DNA from 4 places in the Parabacteroides sp. AF18-52 genome. Region 4 is predicted to be linked to each of the others. Evidence: riboswitches for the same ligand, from Rfam matches in the RefSeq annotation. Region 4 holds a riboswitch; each other region holds the start of a gene.
The links. Region 4 has a riboswitch for cobalamin ahead of DWX23_RS06075 (hypothetical protein). Riboswitches for the same ligand answer to the same signal wherever they lie in the genome.
Positions count from the first base shown of each region.

Region 1: another riboswitch for cobalamin. It lies ahead of DWX23_RS07430 (TonB-dependent siderophore receptor); the one in region 4 lies ahead of DWX23_RS06075 (hypothetical protein).
Region 2: another riboswitch for cobalamin. It lies ahead of DWX23_RS14305 (porin family protein); the one in region 4 lies ahead of DWX23_RS06075 (hypothetical protein).
Region 3: another riboswitch for cobalamin. It lies ahead of DWX23_RS21995 (sirohydrochlorin cobaltochelatase); the one in region 4 lies ahead of DWX23_RS06075 (hypothetical protein).

Region 1 covers NZ_QUGR01000003.1:142,014-150,047, forward strand. Annotated here, with positions in the region: gene DWX23_RS07425 (PepSY domain-containing protein) at 1-278, opposite strand, end outside; gene DWX23_RS07430 (TonB-dependent siderophore receptor) at 290-2,629, opposite strand; cobalamin riboswitch at 2,758-2,963, opposite strand; gene DWX23_RS07435 (helicase associated domain-containing protein) at 3,042-3,944, opposite strand; gene DWX23_RS07440 (IMP dehydrogenase) at 4,224-5,717, opposite strand; gene DWX23_RS07445 (pirin family protein) at 5,896-6,603, shown strand; gene DWX23_RS07450 (M64 family metallopeptidase) at 6,672-7,958, opposite strand.
Region 2 covers NZ_QUGR01000008.1:52,404-60,437, reverse strand. Annotated here, with positions in the region: gene DWX23_RS14320 (HD family phosphohydrolase) at 1-1,122, shown strand, start outside; gene DWX23_RS14315 (low molecular weight protein-tyrosine-phosphatase) at 1,097-1,585, opposite strand; gene priA (primosomal protein N') at 1,630-4,092, opposite strand; gene DWX23_RS14305 (porin family protein) at 4,162-4,755, opposite strand; cobalamin riboswitch at 5,021-5,288, opposite strand; gene DWX23_RS14300 (right-handed parallel beta-helix repeat-containing protein) at 5,336-6,814, opposite strand; gene DWX23_RS14295 (RagB/SusD family nutrient uptake outer membrane protein) at 6,919-8,034, opposite strand, start outside.
Region 3 covers NZ_QUGR01000021.1:59,642-67,675, forward strand. Annotated here, with positions in the region: gene DWX23_RS21990 (PepSY domain-containing protein) at 1-1,293, opposite strand, end outside; gene DWX23_RS21995 (sirohydrochlorin cobaltochelatase) at 1,312-2,226, opposite strand; cobalamin riboswitch at 2,351-2,547, opposite strand; gene aspT (aspartate-alanine antiporter) at 2,688-4,385, shown strand; gene DWX23_RS22005 (bifunctional aspartate transaminase/aspartate 4-decarboxylase) at 4,566-6,218, shown strand; gene DWX23_RS22010 (aconitate hydratase) at 6,493-8,034, shown strand, end outside.
Region 4 covers NZ_QUGR01000002.1:629,580-637,613, reverse strand. Annotated here, with positions in the region: gene DWX23_RS06095 (cysteine-rich CWC family protein) at 1-37, shown strand, start outside; gene accC (acetyl-CoA carboxylase biotin carboxylase subunit) at 39-1,553, shown strand; gene DWX23_RS06085 (biotin/lipoyl-containing protein) at 1,590-2,111, shown strand; gene DWX23_RS06080 (acyl-CoA carboxylase subunit beta) at 2,113-3,645, shown strand; cobalamin riboswitch at 3,764-4,048, shown strand; gene DWX23_RS06075 (hypothetical protein) at 4,109-4,321, shown strand; gene DWX23_RS06070 (putative transporter) at 4,324-6,000, shown strand; gene DWX23_RS06065 (F0F1 ATP synthase subunit gamma) at 6,103-6,960, opposite strand; gene atpA (F0F1 ATP synthase subunit alpha) at 7,034-8,034, opposite strand, start outside.

The DNA.
Region 1 (8,034 bases), on a different contig from region 4:
AAACTGTATGCGCAATCCTTTCCTCCGTAAAGGACCATGTTGCTTATAGTTAGTTGGGGATATTTTTTTCTAACGTTATCCAGTAAATATTGCAATGGAACTATTCTGTCCGACGGCTCGACAAATGCCAATTTTTTCACTGACAGTTTTTCTAACTCAGGTTTATAGACAATGGCTGAACCGGAAACACATATTAGGGTTATCACTAACCCTAATATGAGTCCTATATATAAATGTGTATTTACCAATATCTTTTTGAGGATATAATTGTGCATCATAACACAGTCTTTTAAAAGTTAACAGCCAGCATTACCATGAGTGTTCTGGCTGTACCGGGGAACAACAGGTTATTACCTTGCGAGCCGGTATAGTATTCCTGATTGAATACATTTTTCAAGTTTGCGGAAATTTTATAGAAGCTACGCTTGTAGGCAACAAAACAGTCAAAAATATGGTATGAGTCCAATTCGATGGTTTGGGCCATATTTCCATAAGATTTTCCTTGATAATACCAGCCGCCACCAAACGATAATCCTTTTACAACACCTCCTCTAACAAGGTAAGAAGTCCATAAGTTGAGCTGACTGGGAGATATATTTGCCAACTTTGTACCAACGGGATAGTTCTTGTCGTTAGTTTCGGTCACCTCGGCATGTGTATATGCATAGTTGAATGCGACACTCCAGCTCGGGGTAATTTCGCCGGAGACAGCCAATTCTATACCTTTACTTGTCTGTTCACCGATAAGAATTTTGAATTCTTCATCTTCAGGATCTGTGGTAGGTAAGTTTGTTTTTGACAGTTTATAGAACGCCAGGCTAGAGGTAAGACGATCATTGAAGAATGATTTCTTTATACCGGCTTCCCATTGTTTGGAACGAATCGGATCGAAAGCTTTACCATCTTTAGTCTGGCCGGATTGAGGAACGAATGATTGGCTATAAGAAAGATAAAGGCTTAAACTTGGTATTGGCATATAAACCGCACCAACACGTGGGGAGATAGCGAAATTCTTTTCATCACTTTTTGTCTCTTTAATATAATTGTCCTGTTTGTCGTTTACCCAGTCAGCACGTGCACCAATTAATAATTTTAGCTGGTCGGTAAAGCTTAGCTGATCTTGCAAATATATTGCTCCGGTATTTTGTGTGATATATAAATCTGTACTTTGTTCCATTTCAAAATCTGTCGGTTTCTCTGAGTATACAGGGTTGACATAATTTATGGGGGTATACATATTACCCTTTACTTTTCTTCTATTGGTAAGCCGGCCGAATTCTACTCCTGCGATCGCTTTATGTTTGATAAAGCCTGTTGTGAAATTACCGCTAATTTCTTCAATCAGATTTAAATAATTGATTTTTGCATCCCAATGTGCTAGACGTCTAGTGATTGTACTATCTTTTTGAGGTGTCTTCATCTGAAAATACAGACGGTCTTCATGGGTGAAATATTGGCGGGCAGAACTTCTGAATGTCCAATCTTTATTAAAACGGTGCTTCAACTCATAGCCGAAACTGGTGTTGGTAAACTTTCCATAAGCCCATGGTTCACCTAAAAAAGTTTTGAACCCATGATCGATAATTTCATTGTTTATATGTAAAACTCCGGGATCATGTGTTCTCTTGTCCCTGAAAATGTCTGCATCAAGATTAAGAGTAGTCTTTCTTCCTAAATCAATGTCAATGGTTGGAGTGATGTCATATCGTTTACTATTTTGCGGTTTACGGAATTTATCTGCGTCTTCGTACATCGCATTCAGGCGATAGCGTATTGTTTTTTTCGTGTTTATTGGACCGGTTAAGTCGATGGCCGCCTGTTTATAATCATAACTGCCATATCTGATGGAAGCTCCATAGCGGGGAGTATATAAAGTCGGCTTGGTGATAAAATTAATTATACCACCAGGTTCTACGGCTCCATAAAGAACGGATGCAGGTCCTTTTAGTATTTCGATGCGTTCGATACTTGAGAGAGCATCATTTGAGAATTTGAGATAACGTACTCCATTTCTGAAATAATTGCGGGAGTTTGTCATAGAAAAGCCACGGGAAGAAAATACCTCGTTAATGTTACCGGCTTCACCAGAAGCTCCTCCTTTGACACCACCCAGATTTCGTACTACTTCTGTCATGGTGGTTGCCTGCTGGTCTTCAATTAATTTTCTTGTTACAATACCAACCGATCCCGGTATCTCCAGCACCGGAATTTCCATGCGGGTTGCAGAAAAGGCGATATCAGAATTGTAGCTTTGGGGTTTGGCTCCTGTAATATCTACCTCGGGAAGGCTTAATGATTTATATGACAGCTGAATATCCAATCTGTAATCCTGTTCGCCATCAGGAATGTCGCGGACAGCGGAAACGGTATTGTAACTGTTGGTTATCAATACATGATTTTTTGAGTCTTCTAAATTTATGGAGTAGTAGCCATTGTCATCTGTAATCGTTCTCAACTCCGACCCTTTGATGAAAATTACAATGTTTTCTAACGCCTTATTGCTTTCATCAACAATATAACCACTAACCATTCTGTTAGTTTGTGCAAAGGTACAAATGGGAATAAATAAAATAAACAGAAACAGCCATATTAAAAATGGAGTTCTGCAACGAGTAAATGATGTAACCATAATAATTATTATTAATATTGAAAAAATAACAAAAATTACAGCTAAACAATTGAAAATTTAGTACAAAAGATAAAAGAAAAATTAGAATTTTTCCATTGGTCATATCTTTCAGCTATATTCCACGTTAGCCTTAGAAAAAAGATTTTGGCAGGTCTTCTGACTTACTCCATCTTTGAACGTTCCTTCCCATTCATTGATGAACAGTGGATGTATTTGTTGTTCAAAGACTTTTGTGGAGAATACAGCAGCGGGTCTGCTCAGGATTCACACCTGATTCCCTTTTAATCATATTCATAGAGTCTATTTTATATGAACCAAAAATCGCAGCAAATATAAATATATTTTTTAGAATAAAAGTAATACCTGAATGCGCCTATCTTTCGGGGACAGAGTGGGGAAATTTTGTTTTCAACTATTCATTCCCTTTCCCCCATCTGAATCCGATACAATCAAGTAGATGGATACGTTCGTTACTGAGCTTGCCTTTTCTTTTCAAATAAGCCATTCTCATCCACCATGAATACAGAGACTCTTCCTGGGGATCTCCGGATTTCGCCTTAGGGTATCGTTTGTTGTTTGTTGTGAACTCACAAAAATGATGATATCTCTCGATCCATATCCTGTTGGTATTTTCCGGTGAGCGTCTGTTATTCTCCTGGCTATTGGTCCAGTCGAAACCTAAATTACTCAATTTTTTGATCTGTCCGGGAGAAAGCGTTACACTTGTATCCGTTCGGTTTTTATAGGCTCTCATTTTACTACACCACTTCGCCAGTCTCGACTCTTCCGGATCTCTGGTATGGGCAGGCCATTGACCGGTACGGGCATAATAATCCTTGACCAGGTTGAACGATTCTTTCCATGTTCTTCTTTTGTTGTTTGAACTCCAATGGAAACCGATATCATCCAACAGTTTGATATGTTCTTTATTTTGTTTGCTTTTGGGGGTGTTTTTTCTGGTAATCCGTTGTGACAGGCACCAGTTGACAAGTCTGATTTCTTCCGGTTCTGATGCATTGACGGAAGGCCATCGTTTTTCTTTTTCCACAAAGTCTTTCAACATCTCATAATTAGCCATCCACCGTTCTGTCTTTTTTTGAGCCTTATCCGCATCGATTCTATCAATTAATTGAATCTGCTTTTCTGTAAGTTTCTCCGAAGAATGGTTCCTGATAAATCTGCATCTGGTAATCCACTCACCTAGATGCCGCTCTTTTACATTTTGCGACGAAGGTGCAGGCCATCTGTTGTTTTTTTCGTAGAAAGCAATAACCGCATACTGCTTGGTACTTCTTTTCTTTCTTCTTCTTTTCATATACTAGCGACTCTATATCTCCTTTGTCTATTGTGTATTATATAACCGAATGTTTTTATTATCCTCAAAGATATTCAAATATTTGGTTTCTAATAATCTCCGTTTGATATAATGTTATTTTACCTCTGTTTTCTATATGTTTTATAGGAGATATTTACGTCTGTTTTCAAAATATCGGATTTCTGTAGATATAAATAATTGATAGAAAAAATCCCCCAACAGTAAGCTCACGAATGAAGAGATTACAGTTGGGGGATTAAATATCTCAGATAGGATTACTTAATTCTGTTCTTTCAGGATCACATCGTGTGCACCACCTTCTACGATACTCGTTGAAGATACCAGCGTGATCTTGGCATTTTTCTGTAAGGCGGGGATTGCGATAGCACCGCAACTACACATGGTAGCTTTGATCTTGCCTAATGTCAGGTTCAGATTGTCTTTCATTTTACCGGCATAAGGAACATAGCTGTCTACACCTTCTTCAAACTTCAGTGAGGCACTTCCTCCCATGTCGTAACGTTGCCAGTTTTGGGCACGGTTTGAACCTTCACCCCAATATTCTTTTACGAAGTTGTTTCCGATACGCAGTTTCTTTGTAGGAGATTCGTCGAAACGGGCAAAATAACGTCCCATCATCAGGAAGTCAGCTCCCATTGCCAATGCAAGTACCATGTGATAATCGTGCACCAAACCACCGTCGCTGCAAATAGGGACATAAATACCTGTCTGTTCTTTATATTCGTCGCGGGCCTGAGCTACATCGATCAAAGCGGTAGCTTGTCCGCGTCCGATTCCTTTTTGTTCGCGTGTAATACAGATGGAACCGCCACCGATCCCGACTTTGATAAAGTCAGCTCCGGCTTTTACCAGATATAAGAAACCATCTCTGTCCACCACGTTTCCGGCTCCGACTTTTACTTTGTCACCATATTCTTTCTTGATCCACTGTAATGTCTCGTATTGCCATTCCGAATAACCATCTGATGAGTCGATACATAATACATCTACACCGGCTTCAACCAGGGCAGGAACGCGTTCCGTATAGTCACGGGTATTGATACCGGCACCGACCAGTAATTTTTTGTCAGCTCCGGAAATTTCGTTCGGATTTTCGCGATGGCTGTCATAATCCTTACGGAATACAAAATAGGCCAGGTTCTGGTCCTTATCTATGATCGGAAGTGTATTCAGTTTATGATCCCAGATGATCTGGTTTGCTTCTTTCAGCGTGATGCCGACTTCTCCGACGATCAGTTTTGCGAAAGGTGTCATGAACTCTTTTACTTTTGTGGAAGGATCGTCTTTTTCGATGCGATAGTCGCGGCTGGTAACCAATCCCAGCAGTTTACCGTTAGGAGTTCCGTCATCAGTGATACCGATGGTGGAGTGTTCTGTTTTGTTGACCAGATCGATCACGTCAGCCAGCGTGTTTTCCGGTGTTAGGTTGGAGTCGCTGGTCACGAAACCAGCTTTAAATTTCTTTACTCTTCTAACCATTTCAGCCTGGCTCTCGATCGGCTGTGAACCGAAAATGAAAGAAAGACCACCGTTGCGGGCCAGTTCGATTGCCAGTTCCGGACCGGATACCGATTGCATGATTGCCGATACGAACGGGATATTTAATTCGATAGATGACTTATCGCCAACATTGTGTTTGACAAGCGAAGTTTTTAAAGAAACGTTTGTAGGCACACATTGTTTTGTAGTCAGACCGGGAATAAGAAGGTATTCTCCGAAGGTTCTAGATACATCGTTTAAGTAAACTGCCATATGATTATATATTTACTGGATGAATTTTTGTGCAAAAGTACTGAATTCTGTTCAGATATGTTTTATTTATGATCATTTTTCATATGAATAAAAAAGGCTGTTACCGGACAAAAGGCATTGCCGGAACTTTTTCAACGGCTGAAATGTTATATATATGAATTAAAGAGGAGGAATATTTATGAAAATGGTAGTAGATAAGGCGAACTCTCGCGGATATGCAAACCACGGATGGCTTAAAACATATCATACATTTAGTTTTGCCAATTATTACAACCCCAAAAGAGTACATTTCGGAAAGTTGCGTGTATTGAATGATGATACGGTAGCACCGCGTGAAGGTTTTGATACACACCCACATAAGAATATGGAAGTTATCTCTATTCCGTTGAATGGTTATTTGCGGCATGGCGATAGTATACAGAACAGCGAAACGATCACTCCGGGAGATATACAGGTGATGAGTGCCGGTACAGGCATTTTCCATAGCGAGTTTAATGATAGTGCCGAGCAGCAGCTTGAATTTCTGCAGATTTGGGTTTTCCCGCGTGAAGAGAATACCAAACCGAAGTACAACAATTATGATGTACGTCCTTTGTTGAAAAAGAATGAGTTATCTTTGATCCTTTCGCCTGACGGTGCAACTCCGGCTGCGATCAATCAGGATGCCTGGTTCTCGTTGGGAACACTGGATGCCGGACAGATCAAGGAGTATAAATTTCATAAGAAAGGAACAGGTGTTTATCTTTTCGTTATTGAAGGGGAAGTGGAGGTGAACAACACGACCTTATCCAAACGGGATGGTGCCGGTTTCTATGATACCGACAGTATAACGATAGAAGTTCTGAAGGATGCGAAAATCTTATTGATGGAAGTTCCGATGAATTGAATTTTAGATCTTTTGGTTAATATAAATATGAAGGAGGTATGTTTTGATGGCATACCTCCTTCTGTTTTTTAGTATTCTCTGTCAGACAGGAAATCGATCATTCGTAGAATTGCACGGCTGCAGGCCGGGCAGAAAGGAGCATAATCACGCATCATACAATGATCCATCGGGCGGTAAATACCTTTGGAAATATAACCGCCTCCTTCAAATACACCGGGTTTATCTTTGTGTGCAGCGTCCAGTGGTGTTGGAATAGGGGTATTGGCAGGTAAAAGATCTTTCCATTTACTGTCGAAGTCAACCAGTGTCGTTATATTGGGTTCCCAGGGTTCATATTTCAGATTATAGAAATCCTGGTAGGCAACTTCGGAAGAGAAATATTCGTCGGCCAGTCCGGCAAAACTATGTCCGAATTCATGGACAAAAACATGTTGTGTTTTTTCATTATCGGCAGTTCCCATAGCGTAGAAATTATACATGCCACCACCACCATATGTATCGGTGTTAACCAGCAGAAATATGGCATCGCAGGGTACATTCCATACTGCATCGCGGATCGATTTCATATCCGGTGTTGTCAGGTAACGGTCGACTCCAAAGGTGTAATATCCGGTATTTAAAGCCGTGTTCTTATATATGCCTTTACCTGAAATATCAGTCCCTTTATCTTCTGAGATTAGATTCACAGCCCATATATTGAAATCCTTACGTCGTGTAGTATAAGGAGGCGTCTGAAACAATGACTCCGTAAATTTCTTTGCATCGGCAACAAATTTATCCTGATCGTCTGCCGTATAACCTTCTGCAATGAAAACCAGATCGACTTTTTCATTCGGATTTCCTTCATATTGAATTTGAGTTACTTTATTTTCTTTTAGTTTTCCCCGGTCAATGAAAATACTGGTCGGGTCGATATCCATTTTTAACAGAGGGTGAAATTGCATATCCGCTTTGTCACGTGCTGTAATCTCAACAACGACTGTTGTCTTAGGATAGGGAACCGAGATACTGTTCGTCCACGATTGTGTTTCTGTTTTGGCCTGTTCGGTGGTACGCCATTCTTCAAAAAGCGTATTGAAACCGCGTGAGTAGATCAATTCATTGGTTGATTTATCATATATGTTGATGTAATATCCGCCATAATTGAATTTGTCGATCCGGTTTTTAACAGGACCTCCCCATACCGGTTCTTCCCGTAATTGCTGTATAGCTGCGGCCTGAAATTGGGTATTTCCGCTTAAAGCGAAATCAATTCGTAGGCTTTTGGTTGTGAAGTATTTGTCGAACTCGTTTTGTGCCAGGCAAGTAAGACTGCAAAAACAGGCAATTAGAAGCAGGGAAATTTGTGTTCTCATATTTTTGTGTTTTATCAGGTGTGATTTGTACGCACAAAGATACTATTTTTGTAGATTTGTCTTTCTAAATCTCAAG
Region 2 (8,034 bases), on a different contig from region 4:
ACAGAGTTGTGTGTCACGTATGCACTGTTCAATATTTATATATTGCCTTATGCGATTGTGCCGATCGTTGTCCGGACCTTCTTTGATTCCCGTACAGCCCTGTTTACGCATCTTATCATCGTATTGATATGTTCGTTGATGGTACCTTTCCCGCATGAGTTCCTGCTGTTACAGATCATAGCGGGGATGGTCGTTACCTTCAGCTTGAGAGACCTGTCGGAACGTTCGCAGCTGATCCGTTGCGCATTCCTGATCTTTATGTCTTATACATTATGTTATATCAGTCTTGCCTTATATCAGGAAGCCGATTTCAACAAGATCAACTGGCTGATGATCCTGTACTTCGGTATTAACTTCATTCTGTTGATGTTTACTTATATTCTGGTTTACATGCTGGAAAAGACCTTCGGATATGTATCGAGTATCACGTTGGTGGAATTATCGAACATCAATACGCCTATTCTTAAAAAGTTATCGGAAACATCTCCCGGAACATTCCAACACTCCCTGCAGGTCTCTATCCTGGCATCGGAAGCGGCTGCAAAAATCGGAGCGAATGCGCAACTGGTGCGAACGGGAGCCATGTACCATGATATAGGAAAAATGGCAAACCCGGCTTTCTTTACCGAAAACCAAAGTAGTGTGAATCCACATGGCCAGCTGACTTTCGACCAGAGTGCCAAAGTGATCATCAACCATGTCACCGATGGAGTAAGGATAGCCGAGAAGGCATTGTTACCGAAAGCTGTCGTCGATTTCATCCGCACACATCATGGATTGGGGAAAGCCAAATATTTCTATAACTCATTCAAAAACCAATATCCGGATAAAGAGATCGACGAAAAGGTGTTTACTTATCCGGGACCTAACCCGTTCTCAAAAGAGACTGCCGTGCTGATGATGGCGGACTCTGTTGAAGCGGCCTCCCGCAGTCTGAAAGAACATACGGAAGAGAGCATCAAACAGTTGGTGGATAAAATTATCGACGGACAGATCGCTGACGGATTATTAAAGAGTGCTCCGCTGACCTTCCGGGACGTGGAAACCATTAAAAGTGTTTTTGTCGACAAGCTGAAAACGATGTTCCATACCCGTATCAGTTATCCTGACCTGAAGAAATAGTTTCCAATAATCCGCCACAGGCGTCTTCCAGTAAGTCGAGAACCAACTCAAAGCCGGAGGCGCCTCCGTAATAGGGATCGGGGACATAATCGTATAATTTATTACGGGAATATTCCGTCATCTGGTGTATTTTAGCAACAGACTCCAGGTCGGGGGCCTTCTGTTTCAGGTCATCGATATTACGATCGTCCATCCCGATGATCAGATCGAAATCATAGAAATCGGAAGTACGGACAGGACGGGAGATAGAATCGAGCACATAGCCCCGCCGTGCTGCATGGCTACGCATCCGCTGGTCGGCACGTTCTCCTTCATGATATCCCATGATACCTGCCGAATCGACTTCGATAGAATCTTCAAGACCGGCATCCTTTACCAATTTCTTCATCACCGCTTCTGCCGACGGAGAGCGACAGATATTTCCGAGACAAACAAATAACAATCTTATCTTTTCCTGCTTCATCATACTGGTCATTTAATTGTTTTTTTAATTGAATACTTCATTGTTTACGCCGGGTCGACATCATAGTGCACTATCAACTGTTTAAAAGGAAGATAGCGTTGCATTTCCGAATGAATTGCTTCCAGTATCTCCCTAACAGGGGCAATCGCTGCAGCTATCTCGATTTTCAGAACGATCTTTTTAATATGCAATGTCTGTACCCGGGTGACAGGCGGAGTCACAGGGCCTAATACCCTTTCTCCTAAACGGACACGCAACTTTTCTGCATAGATTGTCGACATTTCCTGCAAGACGGTCTCATTACGGCTCCGGAGCACCAGAACAATCAACCGGTAATAAGGCGGATACCGGAACATACTGCGCTCGCTCAACTGCAAACGGACCATTTCCCGATAAGCAAAATGCTGTACCATCCGTATCAAAGGATGCTCCGGCTGGGAAGTCTGTAAAACAACCGTACCGCGTTTATCCCTCCTACCGGCACGCCCACTCACCTGTACCATCAGCTGGAAAGCGCGTTCGTGAGCCCGGAAGTCTGGGTAATTCATCAGGTTATCGGCATTCAGAATACCTACTACACTCACATTTCCAAAGTCCAACCCTTTGGACAACATCTGCGTCCCGATCAGTATCTGCGTCTTCCCTTTCTCAAAATCCGATATAATACGCTCGTATGCCGTACGGGTACGGGCTGTGTCGAAATCCAGCCTCTCGACTTTTGCCGCCGGAAACAAAGAGGCGATCTCCTCCTCCACCTTTTCCGTACCGAATCCCATCATTTTTAACTCTGCACTCTGACATTCCGGACAATGGGGCGGTAACTGAATAGTATATCCGCAATAATGGCAGACCAGTTGATTATGGTATTTATGATAGGTCAGGCTGACATCACAATTCACACAATGAGGGACCCAGCCGCAACTCTTACATTCGATCATCGGAGCGAACCCACGCCGGTTCTGGAACAGGATAGCCTGTTCGCCACGAGCAAGCGCCGCATTTACCTTTTCAACCAGCAAAGGAGAGAAAAGCGTATCTTTCATGATCTTTTTACGCTTCAGTTCTTTTATATCGGCAGTTATGATCTCCGGCATCAGGCAATCGCCGAAACGGGAAGTCAGTTCTACCAATCCATATTTACCGGTCGTTGCATTGAAATAAGAGTCGATCGAAGGGGTCGCAGACCCCAACAATGTCTTTGCCCCGTGCATCCCCGCCAATACGATAGCAGCATTACGGGCATGGTAACGTGGTGCCGGGTCTTGTTGCTTATAGGTATTCTCATGTTCCTCATCCACAATGATCAACCCCAGGTCCTTGAACGGAAGAAAAAGAGAGGAACGCACTCCCAGTACGACCATCGGTTCTCCCCCATGAAGCAGCTTATTCCAAACCTCCACACGTTCATTGTCGGAAAATTTGGAATGATATACCAGCAACTTGTCTCCGAACAACTTAGCCAACCGCTCCGTGATCTGGGTCGTTATAGCGATCTCCGGAAGCATATACAAAACCTGCCGGCCCATCTTCAACACCTCATCGATCAGACGGACATAGATTTCAGTCTTTCCGCTCGAAGTAACTCCATGAAGCAAACAAACCTCTTTGGAAGTAAAAGTATCATGTATCTCGTTATAGGCTTTTTCCTGTGCCGGACTTAGCAAACTAAGCGACTGCAACCGGCATACCGGGACTTGCAAACGTCCGACTTCTTTCTCATAACTCTCCAGGACTCCTCGTTTCAGCAAACCTTCCAATATAGCAGATGAACAGCCACTGTGCTCCATTAATTCTTTTCTTGAAACCTCCTTACTCAGAGCAGGGTTTAAAGCATGACTTAAATCGAGAAAACAAACCAGCAAAAGTTCCTGTTTTTTTGCCCGCTTAAAATCGGCAAAAACCTCCTGTAAACGTTCCTCAGTAGCATATTCCTGCGACAACCGGATAAATGTCTGCATTTTCGGAACAAACCCTCGTTTCATTTCTTCGCTGACTTCAACAGCTCCACGAGCCATCAAAGAAGCCACAACCGGTACAACATTACGCAATCCGGTTCTTTTCTCCAGTTCCGATACAGTTAATTTGAGTACACCTTTGAAGGCATCCAGTACTGCTTGTTCATTGGGGCGCAAAGGACCGTCTGCCTCAAAATCAACATTATAAGTCACAGCCGTTTCACTTTCCAGTTTTAACCCGGAAGGTAAGGCTGCTTTATAAACATCTCCCAGTTTACACAAATAATAAGAGGCTATCCATTTCCAGAAACGAAGTTGCGGCCTGCGCAACACGGGACTTGCATCCAGCAAGGCATAGATCTCTTTTGTTTCAAAATCCGTATTCGGCCTACGTTCATGCACATCCATGACAATCGCTGTGTAATAACGTTTCTTACCGAAATGAACAATGACCCGGCAACCGGGAGTTACGGCAGCCTCCAGGTCCGCAGGAATGCTATAAGTATAGCTATTTTCCAGCGGCAGGGGTAGTATGACATCTGCATATTTCATTTACGATGCCAAAAGTAACAAAAAAGGCCGGACTGTTAAAGCCCGACCCTTCATATCTTATGTCTGTTATCAAAACAAAATGGCAGCAGTAATAGACCATCCGCGGTTCTTGGCATTCAGGTCGAATTTCTCAGAACTATAGTTATCGGTTAGTCCCAAACCGTAATTTACACCGATCTGCAAATGACTGATCAGTTCCGCACCTACACCGAAGTTAAGGCCTGCACTAAAGTTTTTCGCTTTTATCTGATCTCCTAAAACATCCCATATTTTATCCCCTCCCACACGGAAACCGACATACGGACCGGCAGAAAGATAGGCTTTGACAAGAGGAATACCGAATTTCCATTTCAGATTTACCGGTATATCGAGATAATCTGTTTTCATACTTGTTGAAGATGCCGATCCTTCCGCTTTCATATCTACTCCTTTCTGTGAATAAAGGATCGCGGCATCCAACCCTATTCCGACCAGAGGAATCGTTGTTTCGATCATCGGACCGATCTGGAAACCTGTCACGTTATCCGCTTTCAGTATATCGGAATTCAGATGAACGGACGATATGTTTAAACCGCCTTTCACCCCAAACTTCAGCTGGGACTTGGCCGGTACGGCTATGAATACCATCAAAATAATCAAAACTAAACCTGTAACCTTTTTCATATTGCCTGTTGTTAATTAATTACTGTTTGCAAATAAACATACTTTTCCAATAATAAACAAGTATTCCAGCCTTACTGTTCATTCATTAAAAAGAAAAGCATGCACCGGGCACGGAGCTCATCCCGCAAACCGATCCATGCCTCTTTTCCTAATTATTATGGCAAAATAATTAAAAACAAATACACCAAGACAACGACAGGATGAACGGGAGTAAGAATATAGAGGCAGAATTGCCTTTTGTTCTCTTCCGGCCTTTCCTCGAAGCCGTCGAAATAATATGCCTTGCAGGTCTTCTGACTTACTTCCGGATCGGGCGCCTTCCCAACTTTTGTCAGTTGACAGTTGATAGTTGACAATTGACAGTTAAACTGTCCACTGTCCACTGTTATCTGTCAACTCCTTCGTCAGTGGCACGAGTGTTGCCTTATCCGTTATGAAGCTTACAGCAGCGGGACTGTCCGGGATTTTCACCCGATTCCCTTTTAATCCTTTCCTGCGAATACAGGCCAGGAACAATGCATGCCGCAAATATAGAGAGTTTTTTCGGATTATCACAACGAATGCCTATTTTCGTTAGAGACTATTCTATTTTAGCCTGATCGGTGCTTTGTTTCAATCGATCCAACACTTTCTCCCGCAAATATTCGGGAAACTCCTTATGGAATGGAAAGCTGGATAGTAAATCTAATTCTTTTTCAACAGCGGAAGAATCTTCAGGCCTGTCGATAAAATTGCCATAATAAGTGTTACCTTCAAATTTGGTATTAATGCTATTACCTGTCACAAACTTATATTGCAGTTCATCGTTCATGACATAGAAGATATTCCGCTTGAAAACCGTATTCTCCGCCCAGGGACCACCCCAGTTATCCATCACGAGCACTGAACGATCTATATCGGGAGAAGGCTTTTTCATGATAACGATTACGTTATCCTCAATAGCCGTCTGTTTAGCCGGTCCGGAAATATGGATTACCGGAGAGAACCAACCCGGACGAGTCGGATACGGACGCAAACCGTCATTAATACTTACATTGTGGCGGATAATCGTATTTTCTGTACCTATATTATACGGCTCTCCCAAAGAGTTACCTTCATTACAAACCATCACAAAACCTCCGGCATTATCATGGCTGAAATTGTACTGGATAAGCGTATTACGACAATTATAATCCGAATCGAATCCTTGTGCATCCCACTTCGCAAACTGACCACTTACTTCGTTGAACTGGATAATTGTATTATCACAACTCCACGGCCATATCCCGGCTGCGGCATCTTCAATCCTTAACAGATCAGGACTGTCCCTCACCACATTATGTTCGACCAATGCACCGTCACAAGCGATCGGGACAATCCCATCCCCCGGAACTTGTTCGATCAGATTCCCCCGGATAACGACATTCAAACTCGGGAACCATTTATCACGACCTGAATTTCCATTTCCGGTAATGCCATTTCGATGACAACGATAGATATGGCAGTTCTCAATCAGTAAATCGACAAAACGGGTCGGTACTTCTTCTCCACCATTATGCCAGTAAATACCGTTTCCTGCTCCTTCATTCTTAATACAACTACCGTTCACATCATGAACAGTCAGGTTCTTTAAATGGATATGGTGAACATCTCCTTTATCCCAGGCGTAAATAATCACTCCGTTCCTGCCCGGATCCGGTTTTTCTCCTTTGTTTGTTATCTCCAGATTATTAACCTCCCAATATTCAATACCTTCAAGCAACACGGTATGTTGCTTGAGCCCGTTACCATGTAAAACGGGCTTTTTGCCTTCTTCATAACTACTGACAATGACAGGCATTTCTTTACTACCACTACCTTTCGGTTCAAACTGTCCTATGTATTCCGTACCCGATTTGAACAAGATACGGTCACCTGGTTCGAACATCTGTTCATTCAGTTTTTTCAAACTCTTCCAGGCGGTTGAAGGTGAATTTCCTGTGTTGCTATCATCACCCGTCAGACTATCCATATAAAATGTCCGCGAAACAGGACTACAGGCACATAGCAATAAAGCCAAAAGCAAAGTGCATATTTTCATCTCTAATTAATTTATTTGTTAACCAATATTCAAAAGGGGATGTAAAAAGTCCATGTTAAGGAACCCTGATAACAGGACTTTAATACATCCCTAAACTTATCATTTTACCAATCCGGATTTTGATTCAATAGTGTATTTTTAAATAATTCAGCATTCGAAATAGGATATAAATACATTCTGTCATTCCAGGTCCGCTGATCGACCAGTTGACGAGTGTAAATCAAATCATTCCCTTTCTTTTCTATTTTTACCCCATAAATATCCATCGTCTGATCAGCGATCTTCCATCTTCTGACATCCCAGAAGCGATGATCTTCGAAAGCCAGTTCTACCTGACGTTCGTTCCGTATCCTTTCCCGGAAGTTATCCGTAGCAACACCCGGCATACCGGCACGCGTCCTGACCTGATCAATGGCTGCACGAGGCGATAAAGTAAATGTATTATCCGTATAATCCGGATTACCATACGCCTCATACAACGCTTCCGCATAATTGAGCAATACCTCTGCATATCTGAAAAGGACCCAGACATGGCGGCCGGTCGTTGTATTGTTCGGATCCAGGCTAATAGACTCCAACACATACTTTTTCAAATAATAGCCAGTAGGAGTCGCCCCGTCGATAGGAGTCCCGTTTTTACCACCGATGAATGTTTCAACCGTTGCATTCTTGAAAGTCGATCCATTATATAACACGGTCTTGAACAAACGAGAGTCTCTTTTTTCCGGATTATATATGTTACTGACATGCTCCGGATTCTTCCAGTCGAACCGGCTGCCGTCACTCATTTCAAAGGCATCCACCAGATTTTGTGAAGGGCAGGTTCCCGAGTTTCCCCCTTCGTATCCTATCGGGAAATTTAGCTTCTCAAAATTGTTGGAATTACCCTGCCGGGTTTCCAGGATCAATTCTTTTGAAGACAAATTATTCCAGCTGCTTTCATCAAGCAATTGATACCACCCTTCAGATTCAGATTTGTCAATCAATTGTTTAGCTGCTTTTGCCGCTTCCACCCATTTCTCCTGACTGACAGCTCCCGCATATAACGGGCTGGCTGCATACAGCAATACTCTCGATTTCAGTGCCATGACGGCTCCCTGCGTGATACGGCCGGTTTCAGCTCCCGGCATATCTTTGTATGATACCGGTAATTTATCGGCAATCTCATTACATTCGCTGACAATAAACCCGATTACTTTTTCAAAATCTGCGGGTGCCAC
Region 3 (8,034 bases), on a different contig from region 4:
CCGGCCGTCATCGTCTACCCGTCGCTGCATCAGCGTTTCCGGCTGATAGTAATGGCGTGTATGCATTTCATCGTCGACGATGATACGGTAGACCGGCAACTGCGTACGATCTTTTTTGCGTCCGTAATAATCCTGGTCGTATTCTGTAAGTAAATCTAATTTATAGGGGATGCTGTCTCCATACATTTTAACCGCCTCTTTCCGTACCATATCTTCGGTCAGGAGGAAAACCCGGATTGCTGTTGTATCGGTCGCATCGATATTGATTGTTTGCGAATCGGTGGTAAGCCTGTAGTAAGGATACTTTTGCCAGGTTGCCCATTCGATGCTTTTTACACTGTCGACCGCCTCCAGTACTTTCCGGTAATCCAGATGATAGGCAGAGGCGACAAAACGTCCTTCCGATCCGCCCCACGGGATGCGGCGTGACATATCCTGCTTTTCTTTCGGAGCTTTTTTCATCCAGTCGGGAATATCCATTAACGACATCATTCCGCTGAAAGCGAATGTAATGGTGAAAATGCCGAAGATCAATCCACTGACATAATGCCATTTGAACCATCTTTTCCTGTAAGGGGAAAATAACTTCTTATGGCGGTTGCGCCAGGCCAGTTGTATGGAAAGGATCAATCCTGCCAGGCACATGATACAACCGATGCCGGAACTCCATTTCACGAAGTTGATCCAGGCAACCTGATTCTGGCGGAGCGATGTGAAGTAAACCCAGTGGGGAATGGCTCCGAGCCACGCCCATAAGCGCTGGTCTTTGTCGGTGAATTGCAGGACGCGCCCTGTTTTTGAAGAAATATAGAGTTCATGGCGGCCATCATCCGCAAATGTATATTTATAGATGGGGAACTCTTCGCGCAACCGTCCGAAAGGAATCCATTGATCCAGCTTATACATCGAATCCACACGCAGGATCGGAGATGAGCACCATTGTGCTGCAGTCCGCTCGATAGTTTCGTCATTTATTGCTTCGACTGGTTGCAGAGAGTCTGCATAGAGTGTTTCGGGCGTATTCTTTCCCCGAAAATGAACCACAGGCCGGTCAAAATACATTTCCATGGAGAGTGAACGGACCTGTGCTGAATCGGGAAGAACGGACAGAAGAGTTTCCATATCCGGCAAATTTCCGTCGATAACCTGTTGCCTTTCTAATTTATCCTGTTGTGATGCTCTGGGAAATGAATGATAGATCATTACTATACCTGAAAGAAACCACATCAGAAATAAGATACTCAGAAGTAATCCGAGTATCTTATGTGTAAGTTTTAGTATTTTTCTGAACATTTAGTTTTGTGCTTGAACTTAGTCCTTTTCAGCAGCGTATTGTTTTTTCTTTTCAGTGATATTGACCATTTTATGTTTGGCCGCAAACCTGGCATGATCGATGAATAGTTTCTGGATATCCGGATTTTGTCCTAATCCTTGCATAAAGACAGACACCTGGTAACCTTTGCTTTCCAGTTCCTGCTTCATATCGCCTGCTATATCGTTGTTGGCATGGTCGCCTGCTACAAACATAAAAGGCATCAGCAGTACTTTCTTTACACCGCTGGCATCCAGTTTGGCTACCATATCATCGAAAGAAGGATAGCCTTCTACGGTGGTTACATGGTAATCGGTATATCCTTTGGATTGCAGCATATAATCCATCATGGCGTACTGTGCCGTGGCTGGTGTATACGTTCCGTGTCCGACAAGAACCGTCGCGCCTTCTTTGGCTCCGTTCTTTGCTACGGCTGCTATCACATCTTCAAAGTCATGCGGTGTATAAAGCAGCGGGTTGCCGATACGTACCTCTTTGAAATTCTTTTCCAGCGGTGCAATGTCTTTGCGAAGCGATTCCATTTCCACCCCTTCGATAATGTTGGTAGACTGGATGAGGATATGAGTATATCCGTCTGCTTTCAGTTTTTCCAGCGCTTCGACCGGATTCAGTTTTTCGATACCGCGGGCTTTCAGGCGGCGTGCTACGATGCGGGAAGTGTAGGCTTCGCGTACTTCCATGTCTTTGAAGGCTTCTTGCGCTTTCCGGTTGATCGCGTCGATGGTGAGAGCACGGGTGTCGTCATACGTGGTACCGAAATGTACCATTAATAAGGCGGCTTTGTCACCCGGTTGCATGGAGGCCAGCATGTCGGATGCCTTGAAGTTCTCGCCGTCATGTGCCCAGCACATAGGTGCGAGCATACAAGCAATAAGTAATAGTAAATGTTTCATATAATGTAAATTAAAAGGTAACGAACGAATACGACAAGCCACAATACCGGCTGTCGGTAAACATTTTCTTTTATCAAAAAGAGATTGTCCGTATGTTTTATCATTCTCCTGACCCCGGGGGAATACGATATAAATAAACCTTGGCAGGTTTCCTGACTTGCCCGGAAAGCGACCTTCCCATCCTTGTATCGGACAGTGGTGTAAGAATGCTTTCCTTATTATCGGGCTTCACAGTAGCGGGCACTGTTCCGGATTCAAACCGGATTCCCTTTTATACGATTAACGGAATGTTATCGTATCACCAAAGCGGGGACAAAGATAGAAAATTATTTAAAATAAGATGGATTTTATATTCTCTTAATTGAATCGGCCGGAACAACTTCCTTGTGGATACTGTTCCATTTACCACAATAAAACCGGACATATCGTATGTCTTAATATTAACGCCAAACAATTAATATATGGAGTGGTTTGCAGATTTACTCAAACATTATCCGGAACTGGCCATTTTTCTTACACTGGCATTGGGCTTCTGGATCGGTAAATTTAAAATAGGGAAGTTTTCTTTGGGGACAGTTACCAGTGTTCTACTGGTCGGAGTATTGATCGGACAATTGCATATAGAGATCGGTGCACCAATTAAATCGGTATTCTTTCTTTTGTTCCTGTTTGCTGTCGGCTACAGCGTAGGACCGCAGTTCTTTCGGGGACTGAAGAAGGAAGGGCTTCCGCAGATGCTTTTTGCAGCATTGATGTGCCTGTTCTGTTTGTTCATTCCTTTCATTCTTGCCAAACTGATGGGATATAATGCGGGCGAAGCTGCCGGGTTACTGGCCGGTTCACAGACTATTTCGGCCGTATTGGGAGTAGCGGAAGATACGATCAATCAGGGAAGCCTGAGCGATGCCGATAAAACGGCTATGATCAACGTGATGCCGGTGGCTTATGCCGTGTCGTATATTTTCGGTACGGCGGGTTCTGCCTGGATCATGAGTGACGTGGCTCCCCGTCTGCTGGGTGGACTGGCATCCGTGAAAAAGGCTTGTAAAGAACTGGAGGCCAGGATGGGAAATGATGACGAAAGTGAGCAGCCCGGATTTATGCCTGCAGCACGTCCTATCACTTTCCGGGCTTATAAGATAAGCAATGACTGGTTCGGTGCCGGAAAGACCGTACAGGAACTGGAGGATTATCTGGAAGGTCAGGGGCGCCGCCTGTTTGTGGAGCGTGTCCGTATCAATAATGTTATTTATGATGTGAAGCCGGACCTGATGCTCCAGAAAGGAAATGAAGTTGTCTTGAGCGGACGGCGTGAGTTTGTGATCGGTGAGGAAGACTGGATAGGGGATGAAGTGAATGATATCGATTTGCTGGATTTTCCTGCAGAGACATTACCTGTATTGATCTCCCGCAAGAAGTTTGCAGGCATGACGGTGGCACAACTCCGCAAGGAAAAGGTGATGCATGGTGTCAGTATCAAGAGTATCAAACGTGCCGGGATCAGTATTCCGGTATTGGCTGCGACCCGGATCGATCCGGGCGATATGCTCGAACTGGTCGGGACAAAGCTGGAAGTGAATGAGGCGGCTGCTACTTTGGGATATGCCGATCGACCTACGAACCAGACGGATATGATCTTTGTCGGGTTGGGTATCTTTATCGGTGGTATAATCGGTTCGCTGGCTATCCACTTCGGGGATATTCCTGTCAGCCTGAGTACGAGTGGCGGGGCGTTGATTGCCGGGTTGGTATTCGGATGGCTTCGCTCCAAACATCCGACATTCGGACGCATTCCGGAGCCTTCACTTTGGGTGTTGAATAATGTCGGACTGAATATGTTCATTGCCGTGGTCGGGATTACGGCAGGTCCGAGTTTTGTGACCGGGTTTAAGGAAGTAGGGGTGAGCCTGTTTGTTATCGGCGCTTTGGCAACGACTATCCCGTTGATTGCCGGTGTCCTTATGGGACGTTATCTCTTTAAATTCCATCCGGCCATCACTCTTGGCTGTACTTCCGGTGCACGAACGACAACTGCCGCCCTCGGTGCCGTGGAAGATGCGGTGGAGAGCCAGACACCGGCATTAGGTTATACTGTTACCTATGCGGTAGGTAATACTCTTTTAATTATCTGGGGAGTAGTAATCGTGTTGTTGATGTAGGGATAACGGGCCAGTGCCATTACTATGGCAAGACTCTGCCATGCCTTTGGCACAACTCTGCCACTACTATGGCATAACTCTGCCACTAGAGTGGCACTGGCTTCGGCTTAGGAGAGAACATACTCTTTTCATAAGAGTAAATCTGGTAAAAACAAGCATTAATTATACATTATATATAATATGGAAGATAAAAAGAAAATCGTAGTTACCCGTGAATACGAAAAGAAGATGTCGGAGATCAGTCCATTCGAATTAAAAGATATCCTGATCGACCTGGCCGATGAAAGTGCACGTAAAAGCACACACATCATGTTGAATGCCGGACGCGGCAACCCGAACTGGATCGCCACCACACCCCGCGAAGCCTTTTTCCTGCTTGGCCAGTTCGGTTTGGAAGAATGCCGCCGGGGGACTAAGCTGGAAGATGGAATGGTCGGCCTTGCCGGTGTTCCCCAGAAACCGAGTATTGCCTATCGTTTCCGGGAGTTCCTCGATAAGCACGAGGGAACGCCGGGTTCCAAGCTTTTACGCGATACTTATAATTATATGGTACGTGAAAAAGGTATCGATGAAAATGATCTCGTCCATGAATGGGCGGAAGGTGTAATAGGTGATCAGTATCCGATCCCCGACCGTATCTTGAAATATACGGAAGTCCTAGTCCGTGACTATCTGGATCAGGCTCTTTGCAACAACCTTCCCCCTGAAGGGAAATTCGACCTGTTTGCTACTGAAGGCGGAACGGCAGCCATGTGTTACATTTTTGATTCCCTGCAACAGAACTTCCTGTTGAATAAAGGAGATAAGATCGTCTTGTTCGCCCCGGTCTTTACACCGTATATCGAAATACCCGAACAGGCACGTTACCTGTTTGATGTAACAGAGATACATGCATTGAAAATGACGGGTGACGGCTATCATACCTGGCAGTATCAGGAAAAGGACCTGGATATATTGAAAGATAAATCGGTTAAGGCTGCCTTTATCGTCAATCCGAGTAACCCGCCTTCTTACGCACTGACACACGGACTGACGGAACGTCTGGTCGATATCGTAACCAATTACAATCCCGACCTGATGATCATTACCGATGATGTGTATGCCACTTATGTTCCCGGTTTCCGTTCCCTGATGGCGGAATTGCCGGACAACACCTTGTGTGTCTATTCTTTCTCCAAATACTTCGGAGCCACAGGCTGGCGTCTGGCTGTAGTCTCTTTACACGAAAAGAATATTTACGACCGGATGATCACTGAATTACCGGACGATAAGAAAGCAGCACTGACAAAACGTTACAGCAGCATCATGCTCGACCCGTCGAAGATGAAGTTCATCGACCGTATGGTTGCCGACAGCCGCCAGGTTGCACTTAATCATACAGCCGGTCTTTCCCTGCCGCAACAGACACAGATGGCTTTGTTTGCTTCCTTCTCTATCCTGGATACCGAGAATCTGTATCAGTCGCGAATGGTGGAAATTATCCATGAACGCCTGCATACGCTTTGGGAAAGTACAGGCTTTACTTTGCTGGATGATCCTCTTCGTGCCGGTTATTACAGTGAGATAGATATGGAGGTCTGGGCAAAGAAGTTCTACGGAGATGAATTTGTAGAATATCTGAAAGCCAATTACGAACCGGTCGATGTCGTATTCCGGCTGGCACAGGAAACTGCGCTCGTCCTCTTGAACGGAGGTGGCTTCGATGCTCCCGAATGGTCGATCCGCGCTTCGCTGGCAAACCTGAAACAGGGTGATTATGTACGGATCGGAGAAGGGATTGCTTCTATTTTGCACAGTTATGCCGACAGGTGGAAGGAATCTAAAAAACAATAAACATACATATTCGTTAATATCTATTGAACAAAATAAGTTCGCCGCGCGTTTTATAAATGAACGTAAGGCGAACTTTTTATTTGTATAGATATCCTCTATGGTCTCATAGACATTATTGAATAAAAGGTGTTTTATTTATATATACATTTGTTAATGAGAAAATAGAATTGCAAAACGATAGCTGTCATCTATATTACATTCTTTATGGCAATGAATCGTTTTATTTGCATACAAACAAGCATTCTGATAAACAAACAACTAATAGGATTATAATATGGTGTACGACATTGAAATGCTGAGAAGCTTTTATTCCAATTTCCCGAAACGGGTAGATGCGGCCCGCGAAAAGATCGGTCGTCCGATGACTTTGGCCGAGAAAATCTTATATGCTCATTTATATGATGAAGAAGCACTCCGCTTGTTCAGGCGCGGAGATGATTATGTGAACTTCCGTCCCGACCGTGTGGCGATGCAGGATGCGACAGCGCAGATGGCATTGTTGCAGTTTATGAATGCTGGAAAAGACAAATCGGCTGTTCCTGCTACCGTTCATTGCGACCATCTGATCCAGGCAAATATCGGGGCGAAAGCGGATATTGAAACAGCGACCAAGGGGAACAGCGAAGTATATGATTTCCTTAAATCCGTATCCGATAAGTTCGGAATCGGTTTCTGGAAGCCCGGAGCTGGCATTATTCACCAGGTTGTGCTGGAAAATTATGCATTCCCCGGCGGAATGATGGTGGGGACAGATTCCCATACGCCGAATGCCGGAGGTTTGGGAATGGTTGCCATTGGTGTCGGTGGCGCTGATGCGGTCGATGTAATGACCGGTATGGAATGGGAACTGAAGATGCCGAAACTGATCGGTGTTAAACTGACCGGACGTCTGAATGGCTGGGCTTCTCCAAAAGATGTCATCTTGAAATTGGCAGGAATTCTGACAGTGAAAGGCGGGACGAATGCCATTATCGAATATTTCGGTGAAGGTGCTTCCTCTATTTCCGCTACGGGAAAAGCGACGATCTGTAACATGGGGGCCGAAGTCGGAGCAACTACTTCATTATTCCCCTACGACCTGAATATGGCTACTTATCTGCGTGCCACCGGACGTGATACGGTTGCCGCCTGGGCCGACGCTATTCAGGATTATCTGGAAGCCGATATGGAAGTGAGGGCACAGCCGGATGAATATTACGACCGTGTAATCGTGATCGACCTATCGGAACTGGAACCGCATATCAACGGTCCGTTCACTCCGGATGCAGCGACACCTATCTCTGAATTTGCTGCTAAAGTGAAGGCTAACGGTTATCCGCGTAAGATGGAAGTCGGTCTGATCGGTTCGTGTACCAACTCTTCTTACCAGGACTTGAGCCGTGCTGTCTCCATTGCCCGTCAGGCTTTTGAAGATAAGATTCCTGTCGCTTCTCCGTTGATTATCAATCCGGGTTCGGAACAGATCCGTTACACAGCCGAACGTGACGGTATTATCGGTGACTTTGAAAAGATCGGTGCAACGATCATGGCAAATGCTTGTGGCCCGTGTATCGGACAGTGGAAACGTCATACCGACGATAACACCCGAAAGAATTCTATTGTAACCTCCTTTAACCGTAATTTCGCCAAACGTGCAGATGGAAATCCGAACACACATGCTTTTGTCGCTTCTCCGGAACTGACACTTGCCTTGACAATTGCAGGAGACCTTTGCTTTAATCCGCTGACAGATACATTGAAGACCGAAGACGGTCGTGAAGTTAAACTCCGTGAACCGCAGGGTACGGATTTTCCACCTGATGGTTTCGATGTCAAA
Region 4 (8,034 bases):
CGAGGTGAATCCCCGCTATAAACATTTAAAGCATTGATATGATACGGAAAATATTGATCGCAAATCGTGGTGAGATCGCGGTGCGTGTGATGCGCTCCTGCCGGGAGATGGGAATACAGTCTGTGGCTGTATTTTCGGAAGCCGACCGGGCCGCCCGGCACGTGCTTTATGCCGATGAAGCTTGCCTGATAGGCCCTGCGGCCTCCAAAGAGAGTTATCTGGATATTGAAAAAATTATTCAGGCAGCCAAACTTCATAAGGCAGATGCTGTTCACCCCGGTTATGGCTTTCTTTCGGAGAATGCCGCTTTTGCCCGGAGATGTAAGGAAGAAGGGATTATTTTTATCGGTCCGGCTCCTGAAACGATGGAAGCGATGGGAGATAAGATCTCTGCCCGCAAACGTATGATCGAAGCCGGCGTACCGGTAGTTCCCGGAACACAGCAGCCGTTGCAGAGTGCGGAAGAGGCAGTTCGGGTTTGTAAGGAGATCGGTTTTCCTGTGATGCTGAAAGCATCGATGGGCGGCGGTGGAAAAGGGATGCGGCTTATTTATAAAGAGGAAGAGGTGGTGGAAGCCTATAATTCCGCCCGTTCGGAATCTCTTTCTTCTTTTGGAGACGATACTGTTTATCTGGAGAAGTTTGTGGAAGAGCCTCATCATATCGAATTTCAGATTCTGGGCGATAATCACGGGAACGTGATCCATCTCTGCGAACGTGAATGTTCGGTACAACGGCGTAACCAGAAGATCGTAGAAGAAAGCCCGTCACCGTTTATTACGGCTGAATTGCGGAAAGATATGGGAGAGAAAGCTGTTGCTGCGGCAAAGGCCGTTAATTATTCCGGTGCAGGTACCATCGAGTTTCTGGTGGACAAACATCGGAATTTTTATTTCCTGGAAATGAATACCCGCCTGCAGGTGGAGCATCCTATCACGGAAGAAGTATTGGGTGTCGACCTGGTAAAAGAACAGATCCGGGTGGCTAACGATGAGCCGCTCCATATCCGTCAGGAAGAGATAGCCCAGCGTGGCCATGCTATCGAATGCCGTATCTGTGCGGAAGATACCGAAGCCGGATTTATGCCGTCTCCCGGTGTGATCAGGCAACTGACGGAACCGAACGGCATCGGTGTCCGTGTGGACAGTTATGTGTACGAAGGATATGAGATACCGGTTTATTACGACCCGATGATCGGCAAACTGATCGTATGGGCGACTAACCGCCAGTATGCAATCGAACGTATGCGGCGTGTACTGCACGAATACAAGATCACCGGATTGAAAACCAATATCAGCTATCTACGCCGGATCATGGATACGACTGATTTTGTACAGGGGAAATATGATACTTCTTTTATTGCGAAAAATGCGGAACAATTACAGCATCCGGTAAGTGAGAGTGGTACGGAAACCGAGAATGTGGCTATGATCGCTGCCTATATCGATTATCTGATCAACCTGGAGGAAAACAAGTCGGGGTTGGCGTCGGATAACCGTCCTATCAGCCGCTGGCGTGAGTTCGGTCTTCAGAAAGGCGTCTTGCGCATTTAATAATTGGCTCATTAGCATATTAGAAAATTATTCATTATGGAAATACATATAGGAAAAAGAGTGGCGGATGTATCGCTGGTCAGCAAGGAAGGGAATAAGGTGCAGTTGACGATAGACGGTGTCCCTTATGAAGTCGATATTATGATGGCCGAGAACGGTGCCTGCTCTATTTTGCACAACGGTAATTCGTATAATGCCGAACTGATCCGGGGAGAAGGGGGCAAAAGTTATACGGTGAATACACATTTCCTGTCTTATGCCGTCGATATTGTCGATACACAGATGAAATATCTGCGTATGCGTAAGAGCAGCGAAGAACGGCAGGATAACAAGATCGTTTCTCCTATGCCCGGAAAAGTCGTGAAGGTACTGGTGGAGAAAGGCGACCGTCTGGAAGCCGGAGATATCGTCGTCGTGATAGAGGCGATGAAGATGCAGAGTAATTATAAGGTAAGTTCAGCCTGTACGGTACGTGAGGTATTGGTCAAAGAAGGAGATTCGGTAGCAAGCAACCAGGTTCTTCTGTCGCTGGACGTAATAACAGATAAAGAAGAATAAAATGGGAAAGGAACAGTTGTATAAGGCCTTTGAAGAACTGGATAAGACAGCTTCGCAGGGAGGTGGTATTACCCGTATCGAAAAGCAGCATGAATCCGGCCGGATGACAGCCCGCGAACGGATCGATATGTTGCTGGATAAAGGGACGTTCAACGAATTGGATAAATTTGTGGTTCACCGCTGTACGAATTTCGGCATGGATAAGAATAAAATCCCCGGCGACGGGATCGTATCTGGCCACGGTAAAGTAGACGGACGGCAAGTCTTTGTCTATGCCTACGACTTTACGGCCTACGGAGGTACGTTGAGCGCGACGAATGCCGCCAAGATAGTGAAAGTTCAGCAACTGGCACTGAAAAGCGGTTCACCGGTCATTGCCCTGAACGATTCGGGGGGAGCCCGTATCCAGGAAGGTGTGAACAGCCTGGCCGGATATGCATCTATTTTTTATCAGAATACGATGGCTTCGGGTGTCGTTCCTCAGATCTCGGCTATTCTGGGACCTTGTGCCGGTGGGGCCTGTTATTCTCCGGCATTGACCGATTTTATCTTTATGGTAAAGGATAAAAGCCACATGTTCATTACCGGACCGGATGTAGTCAAGGCGGTCACTCATGAGGAAGTGGGGAAGGAAGAGCTGGGCGGTGCCTATACGCATAGCAGTAAGAGCGGTGTCACCCATTTTATGTGCGATACGGAAGAGGAAACATTGATGAGCATTCGCGAATTGTTGAGTTTCCTTCCTTCAAATAATATGGAGGATGCACCGGTCATTTCCTGTTCCGACGATGTCCGGCGTGAAGATGAAGCTTTGCAGCAGGTGATCCCGGATGATCCGAATGTGCCTTACGATATCAAAGATATTATAGAACCGGTTGTCGATAATCATTATTTCTTCGAGGTAATGCCTCATTTTGCAAAGAATATCGTAGTCGGTTTCGCCCGCTTGGGCGGACGTTCGGTAGGTATCGTTGCCAATCAACCGGCATTTCTGGCGGGTGTGTTGGATATCGATGCTTCCGATAAGGCGGCACGCTTTATCCGCTTCTGCGATTGCTTCAACATCCCGTTGATCACATTTGAAGATGTTCCGGGATTTTTGCCCGGTTGCCAGCAGGAACATGACGGTATTATCCGCCACGGCGCCAAGATCGTGTATGCTTATGCGGAAGCGACCGTTCCCAAGATCACGCTGATCACCCGGAAAGCCTATGGCGGTGCTTATATCGTGATGTCGAGCAAACCGACCGGAGCCGATATAAACCTGGCCTATCCGATGGCTGAAATCGCCGTGATGGGAGCTGAAGGTGCTGTGAATATCCTGTACCGGAAAGCAACCGGCGAAGAAAAAGAACAGGCAATGAAAGAGTATACCGAGCAATTCTCCAATCCTTACCGGGCAGCCGAACAAGGATTTATCGATGAGATTATCATGCCGAGGCAAACTCGCTTCAAACTGATACAGGCGCTGGAGATGGCGAAGAACAAGAGCCAGAGCAATCCGCCGAAGAAACATGGCAATATGCCATTATAACGATTTGATTTTGTTGTTAGAATTTATGAATGGCAATCCCTGTCGACCGTGAGGCTGGCAGGGATTTTTTTATTGTAAAAAACTTATGATTAAATAGTTGTTATATCTTTTTATTTTGTAGTTTTGCCGTCGAATTGGTTCCGTATCGTCTGGTCGGATGATGTGGATTAAAAGGGAATCGGGTGTAAATCCCGGACAGTCCCGCTGCTGTGAAGCTCCGTTCAACATTCTGAAAACAACTAATGCCACTGACGATTCAGTTGACAGTGGAGAGTTGACAGTTGACAGTTTTTCTGTCAGTATTTTATCTGTCAACTGTTATCTGTCAACTGTCAACTATTGCGTCGGGAAGGCTTCAGGATGGGAGTCAGTCAGAAGACCTGCCGTTCATTAAAGGCTGTTTTTCTCGTGGGTTAGAAAAGTAGTTCGAAAAGAATATTTATCGTTTAAGGAGGTAACATTTATGGAGAAGCTTTGTGCGCGTTGTGGCGCGAAGTTATCAGGTTGTGACGGCTTTTCGCCGGAGGATCAGCATGTATTTACCGGTCTGGATCAATGCCAGCAGGTTTTTATCAGGGTCTATTATAAGGATTGCCTGTGCCCTTCATGTGTTCAGCATGTAAAGGATAATTTTTATGCTTTTGATATTTCATCTGCATATCTGAAAAATAAATAATTATGGAGTGGATAAGTGAACTGCTGTGGGGAGAGGGAATAGGGCATTCTATTCTTTTGTTATCGCTGGTGATCGCTGTGGGAATCCAGTTAGGCAAGATCAAGGTATTCGGTATCTCATTGGGTATAACCCTGGTGTTGTTTGTCGGTATCTTACTGGGACATTTCGGTTTTACCATTAATCCAGCCGTGATCCATTTCTTCAAGGAGTTCGGGTTGATCCTGTTCGTTTATTCTGTCGGTATGCAGGTCGGTCCCGGTTTTTTCTCTTCGTTCAAAAAGGGGGGGATGACATTGAACGGGTTGGCTTGCGGAATTGTTTTCCTCGGCGTTGTAACGGCCTTGGTCATTCATTTCATAACGGATATTCCCATGCCGACAATGGTCGGTATTTTGTCGGGAGCGGTAACAAATACGCCCGGTTTGGGTGCGGCCCAACAGGCTTTTACCGATATGACGGGTACATCGAATGAAACGATCGCACTGGGATATGCTGTCGCTTATCCGCTGGGGGTTGTCGGTATTATCCTTTCCATGTTGTTTGTCCGCTACATTTTTCATATCAGTTTTGAGAAAGAGACAGAACAACTGGAAGCGGAGAACGATGTGCATAACAGTGAAGCGACTCCCATATCGCTTGTCGTGAAGAATCCCGCACTTTTCGGACGGAAGGTGATGGAACTCGGCGCTTTTCTCGAACACCGGCAATATGTGATATCCCGTATCTGGCGGAAGAAGAGCAATAAAGTCGAGATCGTGACCGGCAATACGATTCTGGATGAGGATGATAAGATATTTGTGATCACAACAGAGCATGACGCAGAGACTATAAAAACATTTGTCGGTCCCGAAATTGAAATGGACCGTAAACAGTGGATCCCTGCTGAAAGTGCTTTTGTGAGCCGTCGTATTCTGGTTACCAAACCAGAATTGACCGGTTCCCGTCTGGGTGATTTGCAGTTACGGCGTTTGCACGGTATCAATGTGACGCGTGTAAACCGTGCCGGAGTCGAATTGGTGGCTACTCAGGGACTGCAATTGCAGGTGGGCGACCGCGTAACGGTGGTCGGTAGTGAACTGGCTGTCGATAAGGTGAGTACGATATTGGGTAATTCGATGAAGCGTTTGAATGAGCCTAACCTGATCCCTATTTTTATCGGCATCGCTTTGGGTATTATTCTGGGTAGTATCCCATTCACTGTCCCGGGAATCCCGCAACCGATCAAACTAGGTCTGGCGGGTGGTCCGCTGGTGGTTTCTATTCTATTGAGCCGCTTCGGATATCGTTACAAGTTGGTTACTTATACGACCCAGAGTGCCAACCTGATGCTGAGGGAGATCGGTATAACCATGTTCCTTGCTTGTGTCGGTTTGAGTGCCGGAGACGGATTCGTGGATACGATTGTCAATAAAGGGGGATTTGCCTGGATCGGTTACGGTTTTATTATAACGATGTTACCGCTGTTGATTATCGGTTTTGCCGGCAGGTATTTCTTCAAACTGAATTATTTTACGCTGATGGGATTGCTGGCCGGTAGTACGACCGACCCTCCTGCGTTGGCTTATGCGAATGCAACGGCAGGCAACGACGCTCCTGCAGTCGGATATGCGACGGTTTATCCGTTGACCATGTTCCTGCGCGTACTGACTGCCCAATTAATGATATTATTCTTCTGCTAAATTTAATAGATTTGGTTGTTAGAAAATTGTTCAATAATAATTTTAAAGCCGGAAGCCCCGCCGAAGTGATTCGCCGGGGCTTCAATCATTATAAGTAGAAGATTATTGACCACTCCCGCCCATAATATCCAGCAATTCGTTTGTGATTGCCTGCTGGCGGGTTTTATTGTATTGCAATGTCAGTTCCTGGATCAGGTCGTTGGCATTGTCGTTGGCCGTCTGCATGGCGAGCATGCGGGCGGCATGTTCAGCCGTGACGGTGTCGAGCAAAGTCGTGTAGATATGCAGGTGGAGAACTTTGGGCAACAGCAAAGCCAGTAGTTGCTCTGCCGACGGTTCCAGGATATAATTCAGCGATTCCTTTGCCGGGTCTGTCTCCGGTAAGGTGACCGGCAGGAACGTTTTTTCAGTCAGCACCTGCTCCGCCATATTCTTGAAATGATGGTAAAGCAGTTCTACCCGGTCTGCTTGCCCGGTAGTATATAAGTCCATCAATGCCGTAGCCAGCCGTGCCGCATCTTCGTAAACCGGTTTGTCACCGATTGTCAGGAAGCTGTCGTCTGTTTGGTAACCTGCTTTATGCAGCTCGTCCGCAATTTTCTTTCCGACCGGATAAATGTGTACGGCGATACCGTCCGCCTCATATTGGTGGAGTCGGGCAGACAGCTCCTTCCATACGTTGGCGTTGAAAACACCGCATAATCCGGTATTGGATGAAAAAGCGACAATAGCGACCTGTTTCACCTTACGCACTGCTGTATAAGGTGAATTCAAATCATTCTCGGCAGACAAGGTCCCGCTCAGTATGGCGCTCAGCTTGTTCTCGTATACGAGCAAATGTTCGATAATCGTCTGCGTATGATGCAGCTTGGCAGAAGAAACCATCTTCATGGCTGAAGTGATCTTCTGCGTATTCCGGATCGACGCAAGGCGAACTTTTATTTCTTTCAGTGATGACATAGTTTTTAAGTTGACAGTTGACAGTTGACAGTTGACAGTTGGTGGTTGATAGTTGACAATTAACTGTCAATTGTCACTTGTCAACTGTCAACTGTTTTGCCGTTTCTTCCAGGATATTACGGACTTCATCGTTTATCACACCGGATTTCAATACATCCAGTACGTCCTTCTGATGATTGGTGATCAACGTCTGAAGGAATGCCTTCTCAAATTCGTGTACTTTATTCAACGGAACTTCCTTCAACAAGCCTTGTGTACCGCAGTACAGGATTGCTATTTGCTGTTCCACGGGCATCGGGTTGTATTGGGGCTGTATCAGCAGTTGTGTATTCTTTTGTCCTTTATCGATCGTGAAGGCCGTAACCGCATCCATCTCGCCGCCGAATTTAGTGAACGATTCCAACTCGCGGAATTGCGCCTGATCGATCTTCAGTGTACCGGCCACCTTTTTCATCGCTTTCAACTGGGCGTTACCACCTACACGGGAAACGGAAATACCCACATTGATAGCCGGGCGGTTACCCTGGTTGAACAGGTCTGTTTCGAGGAATATCTGTCCGTCGGTGATAGAGATCACGTTCGTCGGGATATAGGCGGAAACGTCGCCGGCCTGTGTCTCGATGATCGGTAGGGCAGTCAGGGAGCCGCCACCTTTCACAAGATCTTTCATGCTTTCCGGCAGGTCATTCATTTCGCTTGCCACTTCCTGCTGGTTGATGATCTTGGCTGCACGTTCCAGCAAACGGGAGTGCAGATAGAAAATATCACCCGGATAGGCTTCACGTCCGGAAGGACGGCGAAGAATCAGAGAGACTTCACGGTAAGCTACTGCCTGTTTGGACAAGTCGTCGTAAACGACCAGTGCATGGCGTCCGCTGTCGCGGAAGAACTCGCCGATAGCCGCTCCGGCGAAAGGAGCGAAGTACTGCATGGCAGCCGGGTCGGAAGCCGTAGCGCTGACCACGATCGTGTAGTCCATCGCTCCTTTTTCCTGTAATGTATTGACCAGGGAAGCCACGGTCGAACCTTTCTGTCCGATCGCAACGTATATACAATAAACCGGCTTGCCGGCTT